DNA from 3 places in the Thalassospira sp. GO-4 genome. Region 3 is predicted to be linked to each of the others. Evidence: predicted binding sites of a transcription regulator. Region 3 holds the regulator's gene; each other region holds the start of a gene.
The links. The regulator PhoB, encoded in region 3, activates phosphate uptake and scavenging genes when phosphate is short. The targets are predictions, from matches to a motif close to TNTCATAAAACTGTCA.

Region 1: the regulator PhoB is predicted to act here: its motif matches at 2,977-2,992, upstream of M9H61_RS17320 (bifunctional 2',3'-cyclic-nucleotide 2'-phosphodiesterase/3'-nucleotidase).
Region 2: the regulator PhoB is predicted to act here: its motif matches at 6,018-6,033, upstream of phnF (phosphonate metabolism transcriptional regulator PhnF).

What each region holds. Positions count from the first base shown of each region.
Region 1 covers NZ_CP097807.1:3,778,398-3,788,281, forward strand. The annotation lists gene M9H61_RS17305 (hypothetical protein) at 26-622, shown strand; gene M9H61_RS17310 (helix-turn-helix domain-containing protein) at 673-1,461, opposite strand; gene M9H61_RS17315 (MFS transporter) at 1,612-2,889, shown strand; gene M9H61_RS17320 (bifunctional 2',3'-cyclic-nucleotide 2'-phosphodiesterase/3'-nucleotidase) at 3,056-5,026, shown strand; gene M9H61_RS17325 (GcrA family cell cycle regulator) at 5,129-5,566, opposite strand; gene M9H61_RS17330 (NnrU family protein) at 5,769-6,431, shown strand; gene M9H61_RS17335 (hypothetical protein) at 6,558-7,019, shown strand; gene M9H61_RS17340 (hypothetical protein) at 7,123-7,602, shown strand; gene M9H61_RS17345 (NUDIX hydrolase family protein) at 7,752-8,615, opposite strand; gene M9H61_RS17350 (hypothetical protein) at 8,676-9,002, opposite strand; gene M9H61_RS17355 (bifunctional diguanylate cyclase/phosphodiesterase) at 9,538-9,884, opposite strand, start outside.
Region 2 covers NZ_CP097807.1:2,586,921-2,596,804, reverse strand. The annotation lists gene phnN (phosphonate metabolism protein/1,5-bisphosphokinase (PRPP-forming) PhnN) at 1-93, opposite strand, end outside; gene M9H61_RS12005 (alpha-D-ribose 1-methylphosphonate 5-triphosphate diphosphatase) at 90-1,232, opposite strand; gene phnL (phosphonate C-P lyase system protein PhnL) at 1,225-1,929, opposite strand; gene phnK (phosphonate C-P lyase system protein PhnK) at 1,943-2,716, opposite strand; gene M9H61_RS11990 (alpha-D-ribose 1-methylphosphonate 5-phosphate C-P-lyase PhnJ) at 2,725-3,651, opposite strand; gene M9H61_RS11985 (carbon-phosphorus lyase complex subunit PhnI) at 3,656-4,789, opposite strand; gene phnH (phosphonate C-P lyase system protein PhnH) at 4,792-5,400, opposite strand; gene phnG (phosphonate C-P lyase system protein PhnG) at 5,397-5,912, opposite strand; gene phnF (phosphonate metabolism transcriptional regulator PhnF) at 6,044-6,757, shown strand; gene M9H61_RS11965 (trimeric intracellular cation channel family protein) at 6,893-7,528, opposite strand; gene M9H61_RS11960 (LysR family transcriptional regulator) at 7,539-8,492, opposite strand; gene pcaH (protocatechuate 3,4-dioxygenase subunit beta) at 8,594-9,307, shown strand; gene pcaG (protocatechuate 3,4-dioxygenase subunit alpha) at 9,311-9,884, shown strand, end outside.
Region 3 covers NZ_CP097807.1:3,600,486-3,610,369, forward strand. The annotation lists gene pstC (phosphate ABC transporter permease subunit PstC) at 1-250, shown strand, start outside; gene pstA (phosphate ABC transporter permease PstA) at 303-1,592, shown strand; gene pstB (phosphate ABC transporter ATP-binding protein PstB) at 1,594-2,397, shown strand; gene phoU (phosphate signaling complex protein PhoU) at 2,420-3,142, shown strand; gene phoB (phosphate regulon transcriptional regulator PhoB) at 3,160-3,858, shown strand; gene M9H61_RS16505 (cation:proton antiporter) at 3,975-6,041, opposite strand; gene M9H61_RS16510 (calcium/sodium antiporter) at 6,341-7,303, shown strand; gene M9H61_RS16515 (SDR family oxidoreductase) at 7,351-8,121, shown strand; gene folB (dihydroneopterin aldolase) at 8,209-8,649, shown strand; gene uvrC (excinuclease ABC subunit UvrC) at 9,089-9,884, shown strand, end outside.

The DNA.
Region 1 (9,884 bases), 180 kb from region 3:
CTGAGATTTCTCTCTGGGGGAGAACATGAATTCAGTCGATTCACACCCGGCACGTCGGAAAGGAGAACGCAACTTCTCTGATCCGGGACGTGACTGGGGGCCGGCCTGCCATATTGTGCCAGGTCGCCGCATTAACGAACCCAATTACAAGGCCGGGAACAGTCCGGTGGCCTTGCTGGCGCGGTCGCGGTCCAATTTTGATCTGATCGCCGAAAGCAGCAAGGAAATTGCCGATGGACCGCCGCCCTCTGATCCGTATGAGGCAATGGCCATGGCAATGATCCGCACCATCGGTGAAAGTGTCTCGGTTCTCAAAAGCATTGCCGATGTGATGCCGACCCTTGATCGGATGCTTGTTGGTCGTGATGGCGAAAGCCTTCATGAAGAAGCCCTTCAAGACAAAACCGGCATCGCATCTGACAAGGCTTCTGAAAAAGCCCGGGCAGAAGGCAAGGCAAATGCCCTTTGCTGGTCGTCGGACATGATGGTTGAAATTCACAATCTGTGTGCCCAGAACCGCAAATCCGGACAGGCCCACGCCAAAGCCATCCGCCGATATGACATCGATCCCGAACCCGACAATGACATCTTTCCGCCGCTGCGCAATTTCAGGAACGATTGACGTTGCACGGGATGGCGGGCCGGGTTTGCCGTGCTGGCGCCGCGGGATGATCAGCGGAAATAGCCGCCCGGTGTACGTCCGGTAACCTTGCGGAACATGGCGATGAAGGCGGATGGCGTTTCGTAGCCAAGATCAAGCGCGATCTCGGTGACGGGGCGGTCATTCGCCAGTTTTTCAAGTGCATAAAGCAGGCGCAGTTTTTGACGCCAATCGCGAAACGGCATGCCGGTTTCGCGCAGAAACAGCCGTGCCAATGTGCGTGACGACGCCCCGCAGATGCGCGACCAGTCATCCAGGGTGCGGTTATCTGCCGGGTTTTCAAGCAGCGCGTCGCAAATCTTGCCAAGCCGCGGGTCCTTCGGGGCCGGAAGATGCAGGTTTTCCTGATCCGGCGCCCGCAATTGATCAAGCAGAACCCGCATCAAACGGCCTTCTGCGCCATCTTCGTCATATTCGATCGGAATTTCGGTTGCCGCACGGATCAGTTCACGCAACAGCGGACTGACATCAAGCACCATGCACCGATCAGGCAGGTTCACCGGCGCAGTGCGGTCAATATAGATATGGCGCGCACGGGTAAAGGTCGCATGGGTCACCGCATGTTCCAGATGGGGCGGTACCCAGACCGCGCGTTGCGGCGGCACGATCCATATCCCGGCTTCGGTAATGACCTTCATCGTCCCTTCGGATGCGTAAATCAGCTGACACCAGTCATGGCTGTGCGCACCGATGCTGTGCCCTGCGGGCACGTCGCTCATACGGACATAGATCGGGCGCGGCAACGCATAGGGGCGCGGACGGATATGGTTGGCTTCGTCAATCGGGGTTGGACGGTCCATCGGAACGCCTCGTGTGTCTGTTTTGCGATATATGATGGCAGATTATCGTAAGACAGACGGTCTGCAATAGGTTTAATTTGGTTTCATTCCAAAACATACGATGCGTGACAGCGGAACCGCCACCAATGCGGCCCAGTCCGGGGAGACAAAATGTCCAAGGAAGAAATCATACCCGAAGCCTCCAACCACGCGGCCCCGATCGGCGAGGTGCCCGATGCGGCGGCGGCCGGTGTTCCGGTCTATAAGGGCTGGCGCAATCCGGAAGTTCTTCTGATTGTGATGGCCGCGGCCATGCCATTGTCCTTTTCGACATGGATGGCGCTTTTGAACAACTTTTCGATCGAGATGGCGGACTTTACGGGACGTGAGATCGGAATTTTGCAGTCCCTGCGTGAAATTCCGGGGTTCCTTGCCTTTACTGCGATCTTTGTCTTGCTGGTGCTGCGCGAACAAACATTTGCGTTGCTGTCCTTGCTGATCCTGGGGATCGGGGTGGCAATTTCGGGATATTTCCCGACGGTGATTGGTCTGTATTGCACCACGGTTCTGATGTCGATTGGCTTCCATTATTTTGAAACCATGCAACAGGCGCTTTCCTTGCAGTGGGTCAAAAAGGAACGCACTGCCATGGTGATGGGCAAACAGCTTTCGGCGAAGTCGATTTCATCGCTTGTGATGTTCGGGGTTGTCTGGCTGATGCTGGAAATCTTCGATGTCGACTATCGTTATGTCTATCTGTTTGGCGGGGCGCTGACGGTGATTGCGGCGTTGTTTGTCTGGGGCGCTTTCCCGAAATTCTCCGACGCCCATCCGCAAACCAAAAAGCTGATCTTGCGCAAACGCTACTGGCTTTATTATGCGCTGACCTTCATGAGTGGCGCCCGACGTCAGATCTTTACCGTGTTTGCCGGCTTCCTGATGGTTGAAAAGTTCGGATATGACGCGGCAACCATCACGTTGCTGTATCTTCTGAACCATGCGATCAACATGTTCCTTGCACCCAAGATCGGCAAGCTGATCGGCAAATGGGGGGAACGCCGTGCCCTGACCTTTGAATATATCGGTCTGTTCATCGTCTTCGTCTCCTATGCCTTTGTTGACAACCATGTGGTTGCCGGTGGCCTTTATGTGATCGATCATCTGTTCTTTGCCATGGCAATCGCCATCAAGACCTATTTCCAGAAGATCGCCGATCCGGCCGATATTTCGTCAACAGCAGGGGTCAGCTTCACGATCAACCATATCGCAGCGGTCTTCATCCCCGCGGCATTCGGATTGTTGTGGCTGTTTTCGCCAAGTGCGGTGTTCCTGGCCGGTGCGGCGATGGCGGCTGTGTCGCTGGTGCTTGCGCTTAATGTGCCCCATGATCCGGAACCGGGGAACGAAGTGGTGCGGGGCTACAAATCGCCGCATGCCGTTCCTGCCTGATCTCAATGGCCTTTTTGGCGCTTTGTTTCAAATCCGGAAACGCCCGTGCAGATGCGCGGGCGTTTCCATTTGTATTTGCCCCATCTTTTTCGCAAAATCTTCAAAACCTGACCATCTGAACAAGAATAAAGTTGATCGACCGAGCACTCGAACAGGGAAAAGACCCATGACATTCATCCACAAGGCCGGCCTTCGCACCGCTGGCGCATCCGCCATCGGACTTTCGCTGGCATTGCTCAGCGGCACAGCACTGGCCGACAGCACGGTTTCGCTGCGTATCCTCGAAACCACGGATATTCACACCCATCTGGTCAATTATGATTATTACCGTGATGGTGAATCGGACACGGTCGGTCTGGCAAAGGTTGCCACCTTGCTCAAGACCGCACGCGGCGAGGCAGAAAATGTCGTCTTTGTTGATAACGGTGATCTGATCCAGGGTAATCCGCTTGGCGATTACATGGCCAAGGAACGCGGCCTGAAAAAGGGCGAAACCCATCCGGTCTACAAGGCAATGAACCTGCTGGGCTATGATGCGGCCAATCTCGGGAACCATGAATTCAATTACGGGATGGAATTCCTTGAAACCGCGATTGCCGGGGCAAACTTCCCGTATGTTAGCGCTAACATCTTTGTTGATGATGGTGATGGCAATGCCGAAAATGACAAACCCTACTTCCAGCCCTATGTGCTGCTTGATCGCGAATTCGTCGATGACGAAGGTAAAAGCCACAAGGCCAAGGTCGGGGTGATCGGGTTTGTCCCGCCCCAGATCATGCAATGGGACAAGGCCAATCTGGAAGGCAAGGTCTTTACCAAGGACATTGTTGAAATGGCCGAAAAATATGTCCCGGAAATGCGTGAAAAGGGGGCTGACATTGTCATTGCCGTTCCGCATTCGGGTCTTTCGACCATGGAACGCCACGGCATGGAAGAAAATGCCACTTATTACCTGTCAAAGGTCGATGGCATTGACGCCATCCTGTTTGGTCATGCCCATACGGTCTTCCCGTCCGATGCCTTTTCCGATCTTGAAGGTGTCGATATCGCCAAAGGCACGATCAATGGTGTTGCCGCGGTCATGCCGGGCTTCTGGGGCAGTCATCTTGGCGTGATTGATCTGACGCTCAATGTTTCTGATGCGGGGGAATGGACCGTCGTTGACAGCCTGTCAGACGCCCGTCCGATCTATCAGCGCGAAGGCCGTACCATCACCCCGCTGGTTGAAGCCGATCCCGAAATCATCGCCGCGGTCAAGGAAGAGCACGAAGGAACGATCGCCTATATGCGCGAAGGTGTGGGTACGACATCGGCCCCGATCAACAGTTTCTTTGCGCTGGTGGCTGATGATCCCTCGATCCAGATCGTGACCAATGCCCAAAAATGGTATCTGGAAAAGATCCTGAACGGATCGGAATATGACGGCATTCCGATCCTGTCGGCCGGGGCACCGTTCAAGGCCGGCGGGCGTGGTGGTCCGGACTATTTCACCGACATCCCCGAAGGCAAGATCGCGCTTAAAAACGTGGCTGATCTTTATATCTATCCCAACACGGTGCGTGCGGTTCTGCTGAATGGTGATCAGGTCCGTGAATGGCTTGAAATGTCGGCGGGCCAGTTCAATCAGATTGACCCGAACAACAGCGATGAACAGCCGCTGATCAACCCTGATTTCCCGACCTATAACTATGACGTGATTGACGGGGTGACCTATCAGATCGATGTGACCAAACCTGCCCGCTATAACAAGGCCGGTGAAGTGGTGAATGCCGATAGTCACCGCATCGTCAATCTGAGCTTTGATGGCAAACCGGTTACCGAAGATCAGCAGTTTGTCGTTGCGACCAATAACTATCGCGCTGGCGGTGGCGGGAATTTCCCAGGGCTGGACGGATCGACCATCATTGTCGAGGCCCCCGATGAAAACCGCACGGTTCTTGCCAACTATATCCTGACCGAAAAGGAAATCGATCCCAAGGCCGATGGCAACTGGACCTTTGCCCCGATTGGCGATGCGTCCAAGGTGACCTTTGTCACCAGCCCCAAGGCATCGGCGGCCGCCAATGCCCCGGACAATATCAGCTTCATCGGTGAAGATCAGGACGGCTTTGCCAAATATGTCCTGCAGACCAAATAGTCTGTCTGCTTGTTTCGCATCATAACAATGCACCATAAGAAAAGCCGCCCGGTGAAACGGGCGGCTTTTTTATTCGGGCGGGCATTCTATCCCGATCAAATGTTATTTCTTGTTGGCGGCCTGCGGACCTTTGCCACCCTGACCCTGCTGTGCAGGCGGGTTGTCTTCACGCGGGTTCTTGCCGTTCAGATAAGCCTGTGCGCAATGTTCTTCGCAATAGGGCTTGCTCGGGACGATCTTCTTGCCACAGAAGTGGAAATCATCATCACCCGGATCACCAAACGGCCAGCGGCACATGCCAGCGCCAAGATCAAAGATCGAAATGCCTTTGCTCTGCTGCTTGGGGGCCGGGGCTTTTTTCTGTTCAGCTTCCTCTGCACGGCGCTGAATCGGGGACGGGCGTTTCGGCAGGCCCAGGCGGTGCGCCTTGCCCACGACGGCATTTTTGCCGACACCCAGTTCTTCACCGATGCGTGCCGTGGTCCAGCCCTGATTCCAGAGCGAGGTCAGCAGTTCAATCTTTTCCGGCGTCCAGCTCATTTCGAGTATATTCCGTGTTCCGTTGTCCGCCCGACGGTTTCAGTCCGCAGGCAGTTGCTAAATTGTCCGATGTCAAACAGGGATACAGAGGTATCCGCTAATATCTCGTAACGCAAGGGTCTTGGAGATTCGCACCCCGACCCGTATGCGGGAACAGCGCAATTTGCATGTTGAAGCAGCAATGTAAAGAGGGGATCGCACTTTGGTCTGGTTTTTCATCTCGCTCGCGGTTTTCCTTGGGACACATGTCATTCCCGGTCTGCTCAGGGGTAAAATCGTCGGTCTGATCGGGTATCGGACCTATGTTGTTGGTTTCTCACTTGTTTCGACCATCCTGTTTGCATGGGTCATTCACGAGGTGATCGCAGCAGAGTCGTCATGGCTCTGGGATTTTCATCCTGTGCGTGCAAAACTGTTGATTATCATCATGTTACCCGCTTCTATTTTGTGGGCCTGCGCCATTCTTCAACCCTGTCCGTTGTCAATCGGGCGTCGATCCGGCTTTGATCCGGACCGTCCGGGCATCAATCTTTTTTGCCGTCATCCTTTGTTGCTGGGCGTGATGCTGTGGGGGGCTGGTCATGTCGTTGCCAATGGCGATTTGGTGGCTGTGATCTTTTTTGGCGGCAGTGCAATCTTTGCCCTGATCGGATTTTGGCGCATGGAGAAAATCCGCCTGCGTGACATGCCTGCGGCCCGTCGGGATGCAATTTTACAAGGGACTCGGCGGTTTTCGCCGTCCGGGCTGCTCAAAGGGGCGATCGGGTGGCGTGATCTGCTGCTTGGATGTGTGATTTATGCCGTGCTTCTGGGCGGGCATGCCCATGTGATCGGGGTCAATCCGCTTGAATTGGCCGGTTGGTAGGGGCACTCGCAGCGCAAGGCTTGTCAGCCCCGGCGATCAAAGGGATACTGTGGCAAAGGCATACCGCAAAGATATGTCCGGCGATTGTCGCTTTTGGCAATCGTGGGCACAACCAAGCGAGGTATCATGACGTCTCCCCAACTCGCGACCAATCTTGCCAGATTTGCAGAAATAGAAGGCCGTCATCCAAGGCTTCTTCTGGCCACCGCCTCGTCCGAGGAACAGGCCCATCACAAACATGTCGCCACCCTGTTTGCCGATGGCGGTTTTGATGTGGATGTCGCCCCGCCGCATTCCGATGCCCAGTCAATTGCCCGCCAGGTTATTGATTGCGATGCCGACATGCTGGTGCTGATCCGAACATCCATGACATCCCCGGACCGGGTCAGTGTTGCCGATCTGATCTCGGCGCTTGATGCGATGGATGCGGAATATGTCAAATTCGGCATTGTTGGCCATTCTGATGATCCGGCGCGTGCGAATGTCGATTTTGTCTGTGATCTCGAACATCTTCAGACAGCCGATTGCGAAGCGCTGATTGCCTATATTCTGGCAGTTGAAGAAGGCCGTGTTGCACAACATATTTAAATCATTGCCGGTTTTGCACACGAAGCCGGGCAATGATTTCGAAACCCTTTATGTGCATAATGGTTGAATCCCCCTGCGGGAAAAATAATCGAAGGATCAATTGATGGGATTGCTCAAGGAAACGCTGATGCGCGTCTTTGTCGGCAAGAAGGGCCGAGATGCCATTCGTGCCTATAACGATGCGCAATCCCTTCAGGTCCGTGATCCGGCCACCGCCGAACAGGCCGCCGCCCAGGCCCGTCAGGCGCGACGCATCGAAGACCGTGCCCTTGCCCATCAGGATGAAGGCATGTCGCTTGAGGAAGCACGCGCCCTTGCCCTGGCCGAGACCCTGACAGAACAGGCAGACACCCCGCACACCGAAATCATGAAGGCCCTGAACGCGGCCGATGCCAAACTTGGCAAACAAAAAAGCAAAATCCCGACCGAAGCCGATGAGCGCCGTCAGGAACTGATCAACGAGGCGGTAAAGGCCCTGCGCAGCAAGCAGGGTGATCTCGACCGGCTCGATCCCGATTTGCGTGCCAAACTGACCGTGATGGCGGTGGGGGCGCTGATGGGCGGACCCAATACGCGCCAATAACCAAGCTAGCCACGTGGGCACCCATCAATGCCGCCCTGTTTCGATATGGATTTGCATATGGCACCCGATTACGGGTGCTTTTTTGTCGGTGGGTCAGGGGCAGGGATCGCAGGTCAGAAACCGGGACGGAATGCCTAGGGGGCAAACTGTCAGACATTTAACGGGCGATGCAGCCCGCTTAGAAGTTCGCCATAGCTTGGTTCATTGTCTGCGGTCAGGTAGCCGTGGCGGATCAGGAAATCAATCACCACCAGCGCACAGTTGAACTTGAAATCAAAACCCGACCGGACAATTCCTGCGACCTCGGCAAGGGGCAGCAATTCGAACCGATCAACTTCGCCATCGGTACATTGTGGAATGAAATCTTCTGGCAGTTCGAGATCGAAATTGATCATGACATCGGGTTTCAGTCCTTCGGCAGTCTCATAAAGATATGAAACTGCTCCGATCGGGCGGACATGGCGGGACAGGCTTTCGGGAATGCCGGCTTCTTCGGCGCATTCCTTGATCATGTTTTCGCGGAAACCAAGCCCGGTCGGCTGGCCACCGGCAACCATATTGTCAAGCATCCCGGGATAGGTCGGCTTGTCCTTGGCGCGATGGGCAATCCACATATGGATCCCGTCGGATTTGCGCACAAAGCCGTTCATATGCACGCCCCACGACCGGCACCCGAAATAGGGCATCGCAAACCGGTCCAGCTGACAAAGTGGGGGATCGGACAACTGATTGCGGATGTCGAACTTTTCACCGTGAAGCCGTTTGATCACCCCCTGCTCGCACAGGCGGCGGGTCGCAGCGACAAGGACTTCGTTGCGATGTTCCGGCGTTTCGATATGCGCGGCAAAGCCGTATTCGCCATTCTCGTCGCGGATGAAATCCGATCCAAGTGCGGTGAGTGCCGTGGCAAAGTCCGACCGAATGGCCCCGACCGGCTGATCATCAATGCGAAACCGCGCATAGCGCGACAGGTTGGCATTGTTGCAGGCATTGATATGGTCAAGATAAGCCAATTGGGACTCCTGTCGGGTGGAACGCGCTGCCCGGTGGGGCAGCGCTGCGACCGCGACAGCCTACGCGCTCAGTGCAGAATTGGAATAGCCTTTTTCCGATGTCAGCACCGTGTTGACGTGCACAACCTGACGCAGACAGCGCGCGATATGTTCTGCCACCTTGGTTTCAAGCTGCTGGACCTGAATGTCGATCTGCAGTTCTTCGAAACCGCGATTGCCGTCGGCAACGGTGGAATGCCAGCTGGCCGGGACCAGATTGCGCTTGGCAAACAGTTCAAGAACGCGCGGCATCACATCGGGTTCAGCAGCCGCATGAACAGAAAAGCAATAAACGGATTTTGGGGTGCGTGCGTCTTCTTGGGACGCCGCAAAACCATGATTGGTCATGACAATGCTCACGGATTTTCAGTGCATCAAACAGGCGAACAGGTACGTCCCGGTGTCCTTAGACAACCGGGCAGATAATTCGCGTAATGATGGCAGTGAAAATGTGGCGGTTGGTCATGAAGCTATCTAAGCAGGGTGGATTTCAGAACCAGCTGGTTTGAAACAGATCACAGGATGATGAAGGCGATAACTGGATCAGAGAACCAGTAGCGATGCAATCAGGGCCACAATGGTGCCTGCGAACAGGATTTCCATCGAACGGGCAATTTGCTGTTCACGAGCAACGGCGATAGCAACGGCTTTGCGCTTATTCATCATGTTCACTCCGTCTTCTGACAGGTAGCTTGTTCGTGCCAACAGGGCACTCGACAAATATATGCAGGGCAATGGCCGCGATACAAGGCTTGTGAGTCAAAAAACGTCAAAAAACTTTCAACTGCGTGGAAAAGGTCGCTTTTTTCTCGTCGAATTTGTCACAAATCGGCTTTTTGCAGTGCAATCCCCCCGAGGATTGGGGGAATCGCCCGCAACCTGATTAAACGGTTTCGATGCCGCTTTGCCGATTCGCCGGTTTTTTGCCGCTTTTGGCGGGTTCCGGCGCTGGTTCGGGCGCGGGTATCTGGGGGTGAACGATATGGGCGTAATCGCTGATCGGGCGCGGATGACCAAACATGTATCCCTGAACCGCGCGGCAATCGTGATCGGTCAGGAAGTTGGCCTGTTCATCGGTTTCGACACCTTCGGCAATGACATCAAGTGCCAGGTCACGGCTCAGATTTATGACGGCCCGTACAATCGCCCCGGCCTGGGCATTGCCCACCAGCTTGGTGACAAAGGACTGGTCGATCTTGATGCGGTCAACCGGGAAGTTCTGCAAGGTCG
Region 2 (9,884 bases), 1.0 Mb from region 3:
CAGAAGGGTGTCCTTGCCAACGCCACTTGGGCCGACGACAAGGACCAGAAGTCCCGGTTTTATCGCGCCATCATGGGTATGGCGTTCGGTCATGACACCCGAACACCTTCACGCCAGACCCCGCGCACAATCGGATGATGCGGGGAATGATGCACCCGGATCAGATCGCCACGCTTGCCCGTGGCAATTTCACCACGGTCTGTCAGGCCCACTTGCGTTGCCGGATTAAGCGTTACGGTGCGAATGGCGCGCGGCAAATCATAGCCGTCAAAATCATCAAACAGTTTCATCGCCCCGTGCAGCAGGCTGTGCGGGACATAATCACTTGAAATGATATCAAGATAGCCATTCCTGGCCAGATCGCCTGCCGCAACGTTGCCGCTATGGGAACCGCCACGTACAAGGTTCGGTCCCCCCATCATCACGCCAAGTCCGCCTTCATGCGATGCCTTGGCTGCTTCAAGGGTGGTCGGGAATTCGGCCACGGTCATCTTGTCCTGCACGGCCTCGGCAACATGTTCGGCAGTTGCGTCATCATGACTGGCAAGGGCAAGGTTCTTGGCATGTGCCAGATCCACCACATGACGGCGATGTTTGACGGAATAAAGTTCGGAATCGCGTTTGCGCGATGCGATGAATTTCCGCATTTCTTCGTCGCTCATGCCGTATTTGCCCTGATAGTAGGTGTAATAGGCATCAAGGCTGACGAACTGGCGCTGACCGGGTGTGTGGTCCATCACCGAAAGCATCTTGACCAAAGGCAGATCAACAAGGTTATCAAGTGCCTCGATCAGTCCGCCATAAGACGTTTCGCACCGCAGATGCAGTTTATGATCTGCGCGCAGAAGCTTGTTTTCAAGTGCATGTTCAAGGGCGGTAACCGATTCAATCAGGCGTTCGATACGTTCCGAGCCATCGGTCACATCGCCAACTGAAATGGCATCAAACACCGTGGTGATCCCCGCACTTGCCACCTGGTTGTCATGGGCGACAACGGCCGCCGTAGCGGGCCAGCGGGTTTTGGGGCGCGGCGTCAGGTGCTTTTCAAGGTTGTCGGTATGAAGTTCCACCAGCCCGGGCATCAGGTAATCGCCACCCATATCCTCGGCGCCGGCAATGTTGGATGGCCGGTCGGAAACATCAGCAATCAGTCCGTCTTTGATCTGGACGGCACCGTCAATGACTTCATTGGCCAGGACGAGTTTGGCATTGGTAAAAATCTGTTCAGTCATTGGCCCCAACTTTAAACGAAGTCACATCAAACGACCCGGTGCACACCGCATCACGGGTTTCATGGTCATGGAAAATACCGGCGATCGCCGCCCCACGTCCCTTGGCTTCTTCAATCAATGCCAGAACAGTGGCACGATTTTGGGCGTCAAGCGATGCGGTCGGTTCATCAAGCAGCATGATCGGGTAATCGGCAATAAAACCACGGGCAATATTCACCCGTTGCTGTTCGCCCCCCGAAAATGTCAGTGGCGAAAGTTGCCACAAACGTTCCGGAATGCGAAGCCGGGTCAAAAGATCGCGTGCCTTGTCCATCGCGGTTTCGCGGGCAGTACCCAGCGCAACCAGCGGTTCGGCCACGATTTCAAGGGTCGGCACACGCGGGATCACGCGCAGGAACTGGCTGACATAGCCCATGGTGCGCTTGCGCACCTCAAGGATCGAATGCGGGCTGGCGGTGGTGATATCAAGCCAGTCACCATCATGGAACACCTTGATGGATCCGTCAGAACACGTGTAATTGGCATAAAGCATGCGCATAAAGGTACTTTTCCCCGAACCCGACTCACCGGTCAGCGCGATGCATTCCCCACCCGAAAGGGCGAAATCAACACCCTGAAAAACCGGAATGGTTACGCTGCCCTGGGTATGGAGCGTAAAGCTTTTGGCGACGTTTTGAGCATGAAGCATTTCAGACATTTTCCCGCCCCGGTCAGTTCTGAAGAATGGAAGAAACAAGCAGCTGCGTATAGGGATGCTGCGGGTCATCAAGAACCTGATCGGTCAGGCCATGTTCAATCACCTTGCCCTGTTGCATCACCATCAGCCGGTGCGACAGAAGCCGGGCAACCGCCAGATCGTGGGTGACAATAATCACCGCAAGATTAAGGTCGTGAACCAGCCCGCGCAGCAGATCGAGCAATCTGGCCTGAACAGAAACATCAAGGCCACCCGTGGGTTCGTCCATGAAAACGAGGCGCGGGCTGGTTACGAGGTTGCGGGCAATCTGCAAACGTTGCTGCATGCCGCCCGAAAAGGTCGATGGCAGATCATCAAGGCGTTCGGACGCAATTTCGACCTTGCCAAGCCATGCATCCGCATTGCTTCGGATATTGCCGTAATGACGATCCCCGATCGCCATCAGGCGTTCGCCAATATTGGCCCCGGCGCTGACATTCATGCGTAACCCGTCACGCGGGTTCTGATGAACAAACGCCCAGTCGGTCCGCATCAAAAGCCTGCGCTGGGCTTCGGACATCTGATAGACATCGCACACACCATCAATGCGGGTATTGTATTGAACCGTTCCTTTGGTCGGTTCTTGCTGGGCGGAAATACTGCGAAGCAAAGTGGATTTGCCCGAACCGGATTCCCCAACAATGCCAAGAACTTCGCCGGGGCGGAGCTCAAAACTGACATCCTTGCAACCAACCCGGTCGCCATACATCATGGTCAGGTTGTCCACACGCAAAAGCGGATTGCTCATCTGGGTCATTATTCTGCTGCCTTTTCGCGTGCTGCCTTGCCAAGCGGCTGGTCATGATGTTGCGGGCCGCGATGGCCGGCTTCCTGTCGTTCGGAACAGTAATCCGTGTCCGAGCAAACAAACATCCGGTTGCCCTGATCGTCGAGAATGACCTCATCAAGGTAACTGTCGCGGGCGCCGCACATGCCGCATTCATCTTTCCAGGTCTGGACTTCGAACGGATGATCTTCGAAATCGAGGCTTTTGACCTTGGTGTAGGGCGGCAGGGCATAGATGCGTTTTTCACGTCCCGCCCCAAACAGCTGAAGGGCCGCCATATCGTTCATTTTCGGATTGTCGAATTTGGGTGTCGGTGACGGATCCATCACATAGCGATCATCGACCATCACCGGATAGGCATAAGTGGTGGCGATGTGGCCGTGACGCGCAATGTCTTCATAAAGTTTCACATGCATCAGGCCGTATTCTTCAAGTGCATGCATCTTGCGCGTTTCAGTTTCACGCGGTTCAAGGAAACGAAGCGGTTCGGGGATCGGCACCTGATAAACAAGAACCTGATCTTCGCGCAGTTCCTTTTCCGGGATGCGGTGGCGGGTCTGAATGATTGATGCCTCGGCGGTTTTTTCGGTCGTCGCAACATTTGCCGTCTTGACAAAGAACTGACGGATGGAAACCGCGTTGGTGGTGTCATCCGCACCTTGGTCGATGACCTTAAGGGTATCGTTCGGGCCAATGACGGCGGCGGTTACCTGCACGCCACCCGTGCCCCAGCCATAGGGCATCGGCATTTCGCGACCGGCAAACGGGACTTGATATCCCGGAATTGCAACGGCCTTAAGCAATGCGCGCCGGATCATGCGTTTGGTTTGTTCATCGAGATAGGCGAAATTATAGGCCGTTGCCCCATCCGCCGAATAAGTGACAGTCTGTTCCATGGATTTACTCCGCGGCTTCGGGTTGGGATCGGGCGGTCTCAGTATCAAGCTTGGCCAGTCGTTCTTCGACTTCAGCCCGCATTCGGCGAACAAGTTCAAGTTCACCCTGGAAATCGACATAGTGCGGAAGCTTGATATGTTCAACAAAGCCGGTGGACTGGACGTTATCGCTATGTTCCATCACGAATTCGCTGTCCTGTGCCGGGCCCATGATCTGTTCGCCCATTTCATCGGCACGCATGGCACGATCCACCAGTGCCATGGAAATGGCCTTGCGCTCGTTCTGACCGAAAACAAGGCCATAGCCGCGGGTAAATTGCGGCAGCTTGGTTTTCGATCCCTTGAATTTGTTGACCGTTTCGCATTCGGTCAGTTCGATATCGCCAATATCAATGGCAAAGCCGAGTTCTTCGGGTTCGATTTCAACCGATACGGTGCCATAACGGATTTCACCAACAAAGGCGTGGCTGTTGGCGTATCCGCGCTGGGTCGAATATCCAAGCGCAAGAACAAACCCCTCGTCCCCGCGGCTCAGGTTCTGTAATCGAAGGTCACGACCGGCCGGGAACTTGACCGGTTCGCGGGTCAAATCGGCAACCGGTCCAGTGTCATCAACCGGAACAGGTTCGTCCTGAATAAGGCCCTCGTCATTCAGGATATCGTCCAGAACGCGGGGCATATGGTCATCCACCGGCTGTTCGCCGCATGGCGCATCAAGCGGTTCCTCGCCATTGGCCATCAAGGTGAAATCCAGCAGACGATGGGTATAGTCAAAGGTCGGGCCCAAAATCTGCCCGCCGGGCAAGTCCTTGAAGGTTGCCGAAATGCGGCGTGATATATCCATGTCCGCAGTTTTGATCGGCTTGGAAAAGGCAAAACGCGGCAATGTCGTGCGATAGGCACGCATCAGGAAAATCGCCTCGATCAAATCACCGCGGGCCTGTTTGATGGCAAGGGCGGCCAGATCGCGGTCATAAAGTGATCCCTCGGCCATGACGCGGGTCACCGACAGCGACAATTGCTGTTCGATCTGATCGGTTTGGATTTCGGCAACCTTTTTGTCGCCACGGCGCTGTTCGGCAAGCAGCCGGTGGGCATTGTTGATGGCGCGTTCGCCACCTTTAACGGCAACATACATGGTTAAATGACCTCAATCCGGGTGGTGCGCGAAAGGGCGGAAATCTGGGTCGGGCTTGCGAAAATCACATCAACCCCGCACGGGAACATGTGATGGTTTTCCGTGCGCCAGGCATGGAAGCTTGCTGGCAGGTTTTTGATCGCAAGGTCATGGCTGTCCTTGATCCCCGGCCCTGTCAGTTTCATTGCCGGTGCATTGGTGATGTCGTCGACCATCAGGATCAGGGTTGCCGATTGATCGGGATATTCAGCATTGCCCATCGAAAGACGTGTGATGAAGGAAAGGTCATCGTCAATCCGGGCAACGGCAAAGTCGGCCTGCGCAACGTCATCACTGATGGGGCAGCCGCAATGGAATTTCAGATGATCATTTGCGGATTTTGTTGCACTCGATGGCGACAGCCAGATGGTGGTGTCCATATCTGCCATGGTAAGGAGTGTCGCGGTGGCAGATGCATTCAGGCCATCAGGTGTGGCAATCGAAACCGGCAGGTCGTAAATGCGCCCGGGCCGCGACATAGTATCAAGCAAAACCCGGAAAACGGCATTCGAATCAAAGGCGGCATGGTCAAAGCCCGGCAGCAAGTCACTTGTCTGGGATTGCAGGGTCATTCATCTTCTCCGCGGACAAGGGTAAAGAAATCAACTTTGGTTGCGGCGACCTTGCGGGCATGGTCGCGTTTGGCATCGGCCTGTGCATTGGCAAGGTCATCAATGAAATCCCCGGCCGATCCATCGCGCAACATGACGGCATCAAACAGCGCGGCATATTGAGCCTGCAAACGGTCGCGACCCTTGACATAGGCATGGCCAACGGTGCCGTCCGAAAGCGTCACAGCACAGCGCGTTACGGTCATTTCCCCAAGATTGAAACGCTGCCCCGCACCACCTGCACACCCACGCACCATCACCATGCCGATCTGCGGTTCGCGCAACAGGGACCAATTCTGATCGCCATAACGGGTGGTCCATTCGCTTTCCAGAGCCGCACGTGGCGTGCGTGCAAGAACCGACATCCAGCGTTGCCGCGCAGCGGTCGCCTGATCAACAGGCTCTGTCTGGTTCTGATGAAGGGGATTGTGATCCTGGGCGGGCCCGTCTGTCCGGGCGGTATGCGCCGTCATCTGTCTGATCCTTTTCCAGCAAGTCGACAAATTCAAAATTTGTCTAGACGTCTATACATATTCACGTTATAAGACGATTCATCGAGCTCGGCAAAGGTCTTGCGGTGAAAGTTTTATGAACGGGGAAAGTGATGGATTGGGAGCCGGGACTATCTATCTGGAAACAAATTGAAAAGCAGCTTCTGGCTGATATTGCCGAAGGCGTGTTTTCACCCGGTGATAAAATGCCGACCGAGATGGAGCTGGTGCGCCGGTTCGGCGTGAACAGGCATACCGTGCGCCGCGCAATGGCGGCACTTGTCGATAGTCATGTGGTGCGTGTCGAACAGGGACGCGGTGCCTTTGTCCAGGAGCAGATCCTGGATTATCCGCTGGGATCCAAAACCCGATTTTCCCAGATCGTATCGGGGCGCCACCGTCTTCCCGATAAACGGCTGATCTCGTCAGAGGTGCTGAAGGCAAATGTAACGGTTGCCAATTGTCTTGATGTCAAACCCGGTACCCGCGTGATCGAACTGTTTTCCGTTTCCGAGGCCGATGGCATTCCACTGGCTGTGGCGACAAGCTACATGCCAGCAGCCCGGTTTGACGGCATCGTTGACATTTTTACGCAAACCAAATCCCTGACCGAGGCCTTCAAACGATTTGGCATTGATGATTACAGCCGCAAAACAACGCGAATTTCGGCGGCCTTGCCGTCATCGCGTGTGGCAAGTCTTTTGAAACAAGCCAAAAACCGCCCGGTTATTTCAACAGAAAGCATCGATGTTGATTCTGCCGGGGTGCCGATCGAATATGGCGTTACGGCCTTTTCAAGTGATCGGGTGCAGCTGATTGTCGAATGACAAGGCTTGCCAGGTATTTGTCAAAAGTTATGCTGGGTATCAGCCAAACATCAGCCTTGTTGCGCGATAAAGTCAGTTAACTCACTATGGATGCGGTGAGGCCAAAGGCGTCGGCTGAAAGCACCTGCATATGGCTTAATATTCGCGGCCGGGACGCGCTTTATAAACCGGGAAGCTCAGCTTGAATTTGATCGCACAGGCGCGCAGCAAAAATGCACAGAAAAACGCAATGATTGCCACCGGTCCACGCGGCAATTCCAGAACGGCCGTGCCAAGGACATAGATGCTCGCCCCCAGAAGTGCGCAGCTGATATAGATTTCCGGGCGCAGGATCAGCGGGATTTCGTTACACACAACGTCGCGGACCATGCCGCCAAATGTTGCGGAAATCATTCCCAGAATGATCGCGACCAGTGGCGCAACACCAAGATTAAGACCAATCGCAGCCCCGGTTACACCAAATAACGCAAGGCCAAGCGCATCAAGCCAGATCAGCGCCACATAGCGCCGTTCCACAAGATGAGCCGTGAAATAGGTAAAGATCGCAGCCCCGATACAAGTCACCACCCAGGCCGGATCCCGGATCCAGAAAACCGGCGTCGCCCCGGTGATCACGTCACGAACGGTGCCACCACCAATGCCGGTAAAGGTCGCAATCAGAACAAAGCCGACAACATCCATCTGGCGTCGCGATGCTTCAAGCGCGCCGGTTATTGCAAAAACGGCGACGCCCGCCAATTCAAGCCAATAAATGATCTGGGTAATGGTCATGACGTGCTGTCTAGCCTGTTTGTTGCGAAAGCGGGCGGTTCGATGGTGTGCGCAGTTTGGCAGCCACCACATCTTCAAGCTGGGAACGAAGCCATCTGTGTGATGGATCGTGCTGATATCGTTGGTGCCAGCACATATAGATCGGAAGATCGATGGTGTTGACGGCAAGTGTATCGAGTGGCACGGGCACACGCGCAAAATCACGCAGGGCATGCTGCTGCAAAAGGCTCGGCAAAGTTGCGATCATCTGGCTGCCCCGCAGAAATTCGGCAATGGCGGTAAAGTTAGGCACCCGCAAAACGATGTTACGATCAATCCCCTGATTTTCAAGCATATCATCGAATTCAAGGGTGCGGTTATTGCCGTAACGAACCGTGATATGGCGGGCTGACATATAGTCATCTGCATTTGCCGGGGCTGCGCGCATTTCGGGATCGAAAAACACCATGTAATGATCGGTCAAAAGGCGTTTCTGGACGATATCGACACCTTCGGGCGGGCGCGGCGAAATCAGAAGGTCACAGCGATTTTCGCGCAACAAGGCCGGACCGGGCAAAAGGGATGGCACAACCGTCATCCGGATTTCGGCAAGCTGCCTTTCAAGGCTTTCAAACAGGCTGGGCAACAACAGATCGCGTTGAAGATCGTTTGCGGCAATGGTCAGCGACAGGCGGGCATCGGCGGGATTGAAATCTGCCCCACTGGCAAAGGCCTGCATCTGATCAAGAAGAAACCGCGCCTGTTCGGCCAGGCTTTGGGCATGGGCGGTGGCAACAATGCCGCGCCCGGATTTGGTGAAAAGCGGGTCGCGCATGATCCGGCGCAGCTTGGTCAGATTGTGACTGACCGCTGATTGCGTCACGCCAAGCCGTTCGGCGGCTGCGGTTACCGATCCTTCTTCAAGGACGGCCAGAAACAACCGCAATGCATGCCCGTCCAGTTCCAAATGATCGAAATTGCTCATGAATTAAATGATAAATCATGCATTTATTTTATGCAATCGACTGCGCAGGATGTTCGCAACACCGGCACAAACCGGAACAAACATTTTGCGGAGGAAGATCAATGGAATTCTATCAGCGTGACAGAACGCTTCAGCCCGCGGGCTATACGCCGATTTATAAAACATCAGTCGCGCGTTCGCCGCGTCAGGCGATGTTGTCGCTTCAGGGATCATTATCCGAAACAACCGGGCCGGTATTTGGCCAGCACGAACTTGGTCCGCTTGATAACGATCTGATCCGCAATTATGCCAAGGATGGCGATCCGATTGGCGAACGCATCATCGTGCATGGTCGGGTTCTTGATGAAAACAATCGCCCGGTTCCCCATACGCTGGTTGAATTCTGGCAGGCCAATGCCGGTGGGCGCTATCGCCATAAAAAGGATACCTATCTTGCCCCGATTGATCCGAACTTTGGCGGGTGCGGGCGCGCGCTGACGGATGAAAACGGCTATTACTTTTTCCGCACGATCAAGCCGGGACCCTATCCGTGGCGCAACTATGTCAATAGCTGGCGTCCGGCCCACATCCATTTTTCGGTCTTTGGATCGGGCTTTGCCCAGCGTCTGATCACCCAGATGTATTTCGAAGGCGATCCGCTGATCAAGGAATGCCCGATTGTCCATGTCATTCCCGATGAAGATGCGATCAACCGCCTGATTGCGCCGATTGATCTCAATGGCTCAATCCCGCTTGATACCATTGCCTACAAGTTTGACATCGTTTTGCGCGGTCGTCGTTCGACCTTGTTTGAAAACCGTCTGGAAGGGAACTGATCCATGGTGCAGTCACTTGAATATCTCAAAGAAACCGCATCTCAGACGGCAGGCCCCTATGTCCATATCGGCCTGATCCCTAAACAGGCGGGCTTTGATATTTTTGAAAACAATTTCACCAATATTATGGCCGATGAAAATACCCGTGGCGAACGGATCATCATCGAAGGCCGGGTGATTGACGGGACGGGTACGCCACTTCGCGATGCGTTGCTTGAAATCTGGCAGGCCAATGCAGATGGGCGCTACAATCATGAACTTGACCGCCAGAACAGGGGCGAGATTGATGCAAACTTCCGTGGTTGGGGGCGCACCGGTACTGATTTTGAGACCGCGGTGTACCGGTTTGAAACCATCAAGCCCGGTGTGGTGACAGGCCGAAATGGTCGGGATATGGCGCCGCATGTCAATTTCTGGATTGTCGCACGTGGCATCAATATCGGCCTGAATACGCGGATGTATTTTGCCGACGAACAAAACGCCAATGAAGTCGACCCGGTCCTGAACCTGATTGAGCAAACCGAACGCCGTAAAACCCTGATCGCAACGCGTGATGACAGCGGCGCTGTGCCGGTCT
Region 3 (9,884 bases):
GCGCGCAATTGGTGAAACGATGATTGTGGTGATGGCCGCAGGTCTTGCTGCCAACATGACGGTCAACCCGCTTCAGGCCGTGACGACTGTGACTGTGCAGATTGTTACTCTTCTGGTCGGCGACCAGGAGTTTGACAGTGCAAAAACCCTCTCAGCCTTTGCGTTGGGGCTGGTTCTTTTCCTTGTCACCTTGGGCTTGAACGTATTTGCCCTTAAGGTAGTTCAGAAGTATCGCGAGAAATATGACTGATATGGCATCCCTTATGGAAGACAGAGCCGCAGCAAAGGTGATTTCGGACAAAATGCACAAGCCCGTAGACTGGGACAGCCCGAAGATCGCACGTAACATCAAAAAGCGTTACGCAGCTGAGCGTCGTTTTAAAATCTATGGACTAAGCGCGATCGGTGTTGCGCTTCTGGCCTTGTTTGTTCTGGGTTTCTCTATTGTCTCCAAAGGCTATAGCGCATTCTTCCAGACCTACATTCAGCTTGAAGTTCACTTTGATCCGGCGGAAATCGATCCGGACAGGACGGGTGATCCGGCCGTTATCGGCAAGGCTAACTTTGACGGCCTGATCAAGCAGTCCCTGCGTGAACGGTTCCCCGAAGTAACCAGCCGCCGCGATCGCCGTGATCTGTATGGCATCGTGTCAGGTGGTGCGTCCTATGATCTGCGTGAACGGGTTATGGAAAACCCGAACCTGATCGGGCAGACCCGCAAGATCTGGCTGATTTCCGGTGATGATTTCGACATGCTCAACAAAGGCTATATCGATGCCGAAGTTGATGAAAGCAGCCGTCGTCTCAATGACCAGGAAATCGGATGGTACAATGCGCTGGTCGAAGACGGTGCGGTCGAAAAGCAGTTCCATGCCCGCTTCTTTACCAGTGGTGACTCCCGCGAGCCGGAACTTGCCGGTATCTGGGGGGCGGCTGTCGGGTCGTTCTATACCCTGCTTGTGACCTTGGCCCTGTCTTTCCCGATCGGGGTTCTTGCGGCGGTCTATCTTGAAGAATTCGCACCGAAGAACCGGTTCACGACCATTGTTGAAGTCAATATCAACAACCTTGCTGCTGTGCCGTCGATTGTGTTCGGTCTGCTTGGTCTTGAGGTCTATCTCAATGTCATGCATCTGCCGCGTTCGGCCCCGGTTGTCGGTGGCTTGACGCTGGCTCTGATGACCTTGCCGACCATCATCATTGCGTCGCGTGCAGCGATCAAGGCGGTTCCGCCGTCAATCCGCCAGGCGGCCCTTGGTCTTGGTGCCTCGCCGGTTCAGACCGTAACCCACCATGTGCTGCCGCTGGCGATGCCGGGCATTCTGACCGGGACGATCATTGGGATGGCACAGGCACTTGGTGAAACGGCACCGCTTTTGATGATTGGCATGGTTGCCTTCATCGTTGATATCCCGGGTGGTGCACTTGATCCGGCAACGGTTCTACCGGTCCAGATCTATCTGTGGGCAGACAGCCCGGAACGTGCCTTTGTCGAGAAAACCTCGGCAGCGATTATGGTGTTGCTGGCCTTCCTGATCCTGATGAATGGACTGGCTGTGTATCTGCGCAAAAAATTTGAACGGAAGTGGTAAAATGGCTGCTGTATCCCAGAGCGCAATGACGGCAGAGCCGTCGGTCGCAAGCCCGAAAATGACGGCACGTGACCTTAATCTTTTCTATAGCGACAATCAGGCGCTGTTCGATGTCAATCTGGATATCGTCGAACGTCAGGTTACCGCTTTGATCGGCCCGTCGGGTTGTGGCAAGTCGACCTTCCTGCGGTGCATGAACCGCATGAACGACACGATTGATGGTGTGACCATCAATGGCAAGGTGACCCTTGATGGCCGCGATATCTATGACAAGCGGATCGACGTTGTTCAGCTGCGCGCACGTATCGGGATGGTGTTCCAGAAACCGAACCCGTTCCCGAAATCGATCTATGACAACGTGGCCTATGGCCCGCGCATTCATGGGCTGGTCAATTCGCGTGACGAACTTGATGAAATTGTCATGACCTCGCTTGAGCGTGCCGGTCTTCTCAAGGAAGTCAAAGATCGCCTGCAATCCCCGGCTACCGGTCTTTCGGGTGGTCAGCAGCAGCGTCTTTGCATCGCACGTGCGGTTGCGGTCAGCCCAGAAGTCATTCTGATGGACGAGCCGTGCTCGGCACTTGATCCGATCGCAACGGCAAAGGTCGAAGAGCTGATTGACGAACTGCGTTCGAACTACACGATCGTGATCGTGACGCACTCCATGCAGCAGGCTGCGCGTGTATCGCAGCGGACCGCATTTTTCCACCTTGGCAAGCTGGTAGAAGTTGGTGAAACCGATCAGATCTTCACCAACCCGAAAGACGACCGCACCAAGGGTTACATTACCGGTCGCTTTGGTTAAGCGATACGAGGAGAACGCATAAATGGCTGACGACAAAACACATATCGTGAGTTCGTTCGACGAGGAACTGACCCGTCTGAACAACATCATCTCGCAGATGGGCGGGCTTGCAGAAAGTCAGCTGATCTCTGCGATCCGCTCTATTGTAAAGCGTGACTCGGAACTGGCTGAAAAAGTCATTCTTTCAGACCATCGTATCGATGTTCTTGAACAGGAAGTGCAGGATTTTGCGGTCCGTCTTCTGGCCCTGCGCCAGCCGATGGCTGATGACCTGCGTCAGGTCGTGACGGCGCTTAAGCTGTCCAATGATCTTGAGCGTATTGGTGATTTGGCCAAGAACATTGCCAAACGTGCCCAGGTCCTGAACCAGATCCCGCCGATCCGTCCGGTCCAGGTGATCCCTAATATGGGCAAGCTGGCCCAGGAAATCATCAAGGATGTTCTCGACGCCTATATCGAAGGTGACGCCGAAAAGGCGGAACGCGTCTGGGCGCGCGATCAGGAAGTCGACGACATGTACAATTCGCTGTTCCGCGAATTGCTGACCTACATGATGGAAGATCCGCGCAACATTACGGCATCGACCCACATGCTGTTCATCGCCAAGAACATCGAACGTATTGGCGATCATGCCACCAATATCGCCGAAACGATCTATTACCGGATCAAGGGCGAAGACCTGCCGGCAATCGACCGGCCAAAAAATGATGCAGCGAACTTTGCTGTTGTCGAACCGAATGAGTGACACTGGAGCATAGGAAGATGGACCCAACGGTTCTTATCGTCGAGGACGAAGCTGCAATCGTAACCATGTTGCGCTACAACCTCGAACGTGAGGGGATGCAGGTTGTCGAAGCCGGTGACGGTGACGAAGCGTTGAAAATTCTTGCTGAAACGCATGTTGATCTTGTCCTTCTGGACTGGATGTTGCCGGTCATGTCGGGGATCGAGGTTTGCCGTCAGATCCGCCGCAAGCCCGAAAGCCGCGATTTGCCGGTCATCATGGTGACTGCGCGTGGCGAAGAAGGGGATCGCATTCGCGGGCTTGATACCGGTGCTGATGACTATGTCACCAAACCGTTCGCGATTGGCGAGTTGCTGGCACGTATTCGCGCACTTCTGCGCCGATCCGGTCCGGCGCAACCACAAGGGCAGTTGGTCTATTCCGATATCGAAATGGATCTTGCCGCCCATCGCGTCAGCCGCAATGGCAAGGCCATCCACCTTGGTCCGACCGAATTTCGTCTTCTGCGCTACTTCCTTGAACATCCGGGGCGTGTTTTCTCCCGCGAGCAGCTTTTGAATGCTGTTTGGGGACCGAACATTTATGTCGAAACCCGTACGGTTGATGTGCATATCCGCCGCCTGCGGAAGGCCCTGAATGATGTCAAAGGTACCCGCGATATCATCCGGACGGTTCGGGCAGCCGGCTATGCGCTGGATTCGGAAACTGCGGCCTGATTGATCCGGCCACAAGGCCGGACTGCGGGCTCGTTGCTAGGCGCGTCTGAAAAAATTCTGACACTCAGATCAAACAAAACCCCCGTTGCCACAGGCCGCGGGGGTTTTGCATTTAGCTAGTCTTTAGCTTTGCCACGTGTGGTGCGGCCTGACCGGGATGTTGCCGGCTTGTCTGATGGCGCAGTCTCTGTCGCCGGTTTGCGGGGCGCTGCTTTTTTGCCCGATGTGGTTTTGCCCGACGTTGTTTTGGTTGCGGCGGGTTTTGTCGCAACCTTGCGCCCGGTTGTTTTCTTTGGCGTGGCACGCGACGCAGGTTTCTTTGCCGTCGGTTTGGTTTTGGCGGTTTGCGCAGCCGTGCCGGATGCCTTTGTTGTCTTCGCGGTCGCCGGGGATGCAGATGCCGCGGATGCAGGTGCCGCAGATGGTGTTGTCGCTGGTGCGACTTCTGATGCCGGTGCTGCTTGTGCCGGTTCCGGGGCCTTTTTGCGCTGGGTCCTTGGTGCCAGTTCGTTCATCAACAGCATGTCAGCGCGCCGGAACTTGGCGATTTCGGCATCAATGTCTTCTTGTGGCACGTCGCAGGCCGACAGCACATGATCCGAAAGCCGAAGGCCGGTTTCCAGTACTTCGGGAATTGCCGCATCGGCCCCGCTGCGCGACAGCGGACCGATATGGGTGATGTCCTGGGCGCGGGCAAAGATCTTGAGATGCGGATAATGCTGACGTAGAAGCGCAACGGTCTTTTCGGTTGCATGCGGGTTACCCATGGCAACAACCGCGATGCGCGCTTCATCGGTGTGGGCGGCGCGGAATGTTTCCGGGCGTGACCCATCGGCAAAGAATACGGGGAGCCCCTCTGCACGGCCGCGCGAAACCTGTTGGGCATCACTGTCGAGAACAATGAACGGAATATCGCGGGTTTTCAAAAGACGCGCCAGAACCCTGCCGACACGTCCGCTGCCGATGACCAGAACATGCTGGTGGATGCCTTCGGTTTCATCCGAGATCGGGCCAAGCTGGTCGTCTTCCTTGGGATGCAGCTTTTCCTCGATCCGGTGGCCAAGATTGATCAGGGTCGGTGTCAATGCCATCGACAAGGCAACCACCGGGATCAGCATCGCGGCAAGATCGCGCGGAATTGCACCATTCTGGGCCGCCAGTGCAAACATGACGAATGCAAATTCACCGCCTGCTGCCAGGCTCATCGCAACACGAAGGGCCGAACCCCGTTCAAACCGAATCGCCAAGGACAAGACAAACAGAACGGCCGTCTTGATGACAAGCAATGCAATCAGCCACAGCAGCACACTGCCAAACTGTTCATAGACAACATTGGCATTGACCGACATCCCGACCGACATAAAGAACAGCGACAGGAAAACGCCACGGAATGGCGCGATATCGGCTTCGATCTGATGGCGGAATTCGGTTTCGGCCAGCATTACACCGGCAATGAACGCGCCAAGTGCCATCGAAAGTCCGGAAACCTCGGTCAGGGTGCTGGCGGCAAGAACAACGAACAGGGTCCCAATCGCAAACAGTTCCGGGTTTTTAAGCGACGCGATATAGCGAAACAGATGCGGCAAAAGATACCGTCCTGCGACCAGAAGCAGGGCGACAGAACCGAAGCCAAGAAGAATACTGATCCACGGGCTGGTTTCGGTACCGGCATTGCCCGCCGCCTGAACCATGATCAGGAACGGACCAACCGCCACGTCCTGGACCAGAAGGATTGCAAGGGCGGCCCGCCCGAAACGGGTATTGAGCTGCCGGTCGTCAGACAACTGTTTAAGGATAATCGCGGTTGATGACAGGGCCAGCGCACCCGCAATTACAAGGGATGCCGCCAATGGCAGATCAAGCAGCGCCAGAACGCCCATGATCGCAGCCATTGAAACCAGGATCTGCAACAGACCGAGTGCCGCAAACCGCCCGCCAATGACGCGCAATCGTTCGCGCGACAGTTCAAGCCCGATCATGAACAGCAGGAAGACGACCCCCAGTTCGGCAACTGTGGAAATGTCTTCACGTTCGGTAATCAGTCCAAACCCGAATGGCCCGATGCAAAATCCGCCGATCAGAAAACCGATAATCGAATTGGCGCGCAAACGATGCGCGATGGGTACTGCAACCACAGCCGCAGCAAGGATCAGGAACAGCTCGAACAGAACGCTGTGATGCATGGTCAGAATTGATCCGGCAAAGCAGATAAATATTTGAAAACAACGAGATGATCAGGATAGCGGAATTGAACGGTATCGTCCTGTGGAAATTTGACGATGCCAACGCAATTAACCCGTACCGGTTTGATCTGTTTCAAGGCTTGTCTTGTTGGTTTGACCTAATGCGCCGGGCGGGGAATTCAATTGTGTGCTGTGAAAATTGTCATGCCCTGATGACTTGCCAATCCTGGTGCCAGATGCCATGTTCCGCGGGCCTGATCAGGTCCATATAATTGACCCCCAATAAGAGCAAACGCGTTTTGGAACAGCTTATCCCCTATCTTCAGATTATCGCCGGTCTTGTCCTGTTGACGGCTGGTGGCGAATTTATCGTGCGTGGTGCCGTTGGATTGGCTCTTTTGCTTGGGGTGTCAAAAGTAATTGTCGGTTTGACGATCGTTGCGGCCGGGACATCTGCGCCGGAATTTGTCGTGTCATTGAACGCATCGCTCAAAGGAACGGCCGATATTGCGATGGGCAATGTGGTCGGTTCCAATATTGCCAATATCCTGCTGATCCTCGGTGCGGTTGCGGTGCTTAAACCGGTTGCGGCAGGACGCATCACGGTTGTTCGCGATGGTGGCACCATGCTGCTGGGCACCGTTTTGTTCATCGCACTTTGCATGTTCGGGGCGATTGACCGGTGGGCCGGGGCCCTGATGCTGTGTGTGTTGGCGGCTATCTGGTACTTCACCTACAAGCATGACAAAAACATGCCCAGCGAAGCCAGCCATCTGCATGAAGAAGAAGTCGATGAAGTCGGCGAGGTGCCCAAAGGCTGGGTCAAGCCGCTTGTGGCGACCCTGATCGGGATTGTCGCACTGATGTTCGGGGCGGAATGGCTTGTTGACGGTGGCGTTGCCGTTGCCCGGCAGTTCGGTGTTTCCGAGGCCGTTATCGGATTGACGCTGGTTGCGTTCGGAACATCATTGCCCGAACTTGCGGCATCTGTGGTTGCAGCATTCCGTGGTCATTCAGATGTTGCACTTGGCAACGTGCTGGGCTCGAACCTTTTGAACCTTCTGGTGATTATTGGCGGGGTGTCGCTTATTGCGCCAATTCCGGTGCCGGAACAGATTTTGAATTCCGATTTGTGGATCATGCTGGCGGTAACCGTCGGGTTGCTTGCTGTTGCCTATGCGTTTCGCAAAATTTCGCGCATTACCGGAAGTGCATTTGTGATTGCCTATTTGGTCTATGTCTTCCAACTTGTAGCAGCCTGAAAACCGGCTTGGTTGAATTGACAGACGCATAAAGGGATCCGCAGAAAATGACTGCACAGGTGCCCAAAACCGTTTTGATTACAGGTGCAGCTAAACGCATCGGTCGGGCCCTGTCGCTTGATCTGGCGCGAAATGGCTATAATGTAGCGCTGCACTGTCATCATTCGCGCAAGGATGCCGAAAACCTGGCCGAGGAAATCCGTGCATTTGGCCGACGCGCCTGTGTGATTTCCGCCGATCTCGCCAGCGAAGAAGACACCCACCGGATCGTGCGCGAAGCACAGGCGGCCTTGGGGCCGATTGCGGTTCTGATCAATAATGCGTCGACATTTGAATATGATGACATTCAGTCGGCCACCCGCGAAAGCTGGGACCTTCATATGGAGGCCAATCTGCGGGCGCCGTTTGTTCTGTCACAGGAATTTGCCAAACGCCTGCCCGACGATGTCAAAGGCCTGATCGTCAACATTATCGATCAGCGGGTCTGGAATCTGAACCCGCATTTCGTGACCTATACATTGTCAAAGGCCGGGTTGTGGACCTTGACCCAGACCCTTGCACTGGCATTGGCGCCAAAAATTCGTGTTAATGCGATCGGGCCGGGGCCGGCTTTGCCTAGTAGCCGACAAACACAGGACATTTTCGATCAGCAGTGCGAGAAAACCCCGCTTAAAGTCGGGACAAACCCGCAAGAGATTTGCGACGCGGTTCGATTTTTCCTTGCCGCGCCTGCCATCACCGGGCAAATGTTAGCCCTTGACGGCGGGCAGCACCTTGATTGGGCGCCCAGTGGCAATAATGACAAGCCAATCGAATGATGTCAGGCATGATGGTCTGACATCGGCCGGACGGGGAGGGCAGCACAAGGCGCCCATACCCAAAAGCAGCACAAGGAAGACCCGACTATGACCGCAGGCCTGAAACAGGATGCCAAAATTACGACATTGCCTTTTGCCGATCTGCCTCATGCAGACCGGGCCGGCAGCCTGCGCCGTGTCTTTGTGCGCGATATGGTCATTCATACCTCGATCGGTGTTTATGACCATGAAAAGGAAGCCCCGCAACGGGTCCGGATCAATCTTGATCTGGCAGTCCTCGAAGGGGACGGGGTTCAGAATGACGATATCACCACGGTCCTGAGCTACGAGGATCTTGTGGTTGGGACCCGACGCATCTGCCAGGATGGTCATGTGAACCTTGTGGAAACCCTTGGGGAAAAACTTGCGGATATGTGCCTTGCTGATCCGCGCGTGCGTAAGGTGATCGTCCGGGTTGAAAAGCTCGACGTTTTTGAAGACGTCTCGGCGGTCGGGGTCGAAATCGAACGGCACAATATCGCGCGTTGATTTACGCCCGATTTCGTTAAAAAATTTACTTTTTCAAACCGGCGGACCAAGGGACTCTGTGATTCCCTTGGGGCGAATCGCAGCAGTCCTTATGCACAAGCATTTGGCGAGATGGAATCAAAGGAAAATATTCGATTTTTACGGCTGTATTACCGAATGATTTCATGTTGACAGTTATTTTTGATATATAAATCAATAACTTAACTGTTTTGCCCAATATTTGGGCACTTCACAGAAAGTTAAGACTCTCAAGGGGTGCAGGAAGAAGCCCCCCTATTACCCACATAGTTATCCACAGTCTTGGTGGACATCTTTTTTCCGCCACGATTCCCTGACGCGGTGTTGCGATGTTAATCTTTTCGGCTATGTTCCAAAGCCCGGCCAGATTGTGACGGCCGTCACAACTTTGGATGTATTTGTCTGATTGCGGAGTGCCTTTATGAAGCCTGATGCCCCCTCCGAAAACCCGAACGGGGAAGATGCCCCGGGACGGGAAATCGGTTTGTCCCTTGAAGGTGACGAGAACCGGGGCGGGGCCGCGCGTGGTGTCGAGGCAATCAAATACGCCCTGAAAACCATGCCGGGTGCACCGGGCGTTTACCGGATGCTCGATGACAAGGACCGGGTTCTTTATGTCGGCAAGGCCAAGAACCTTAAAAAGCGTGTGGTGGCCTATACCCGCATCATGCAATTGCCGATCCGGATTGCCCGTATGGTCGCGCAGACGGTCCGGATGGAAATCATCACCACCCATACCGAGGCCGAAGCCCTTCTTCTTGAATCCAACCTGATCAAGAAGCTCAAGCCGCGTTACAACATTCTTTTGCGGGATGACAAAAGCTTTCCCTATATCCTGATCACCGAAGATCATGATTACCCGCGCATCGTCAAACATCGCGGGGCACGCGCCAAGGATGGCAGCTGTTTTGGGCCTTTTGCGTCTGCCTGGGCGGTGAACAATACGATCAACCATTTGCAGCGCGCATTCCTGTTGCGATCCTGTACCGATGCGGTTTTCTCGAACCGGTCGCGCCCGTGTTTGCTGTATCAAATCAAGCGGTGTGCCGCCCCCTGTGTCGACCGCATATCCAAGCCGGAATATGACGGGCTTGTTGATATCTGCCGTGACTTCCTGACCGGCCGCAGCCAGAAAATCCTCAAGCAGCTTGAAGCTGATATGATGGCGGCGTCCGAGCGCATGGAATTCGAACAGGCCGCGATGTATCGCGACCGCA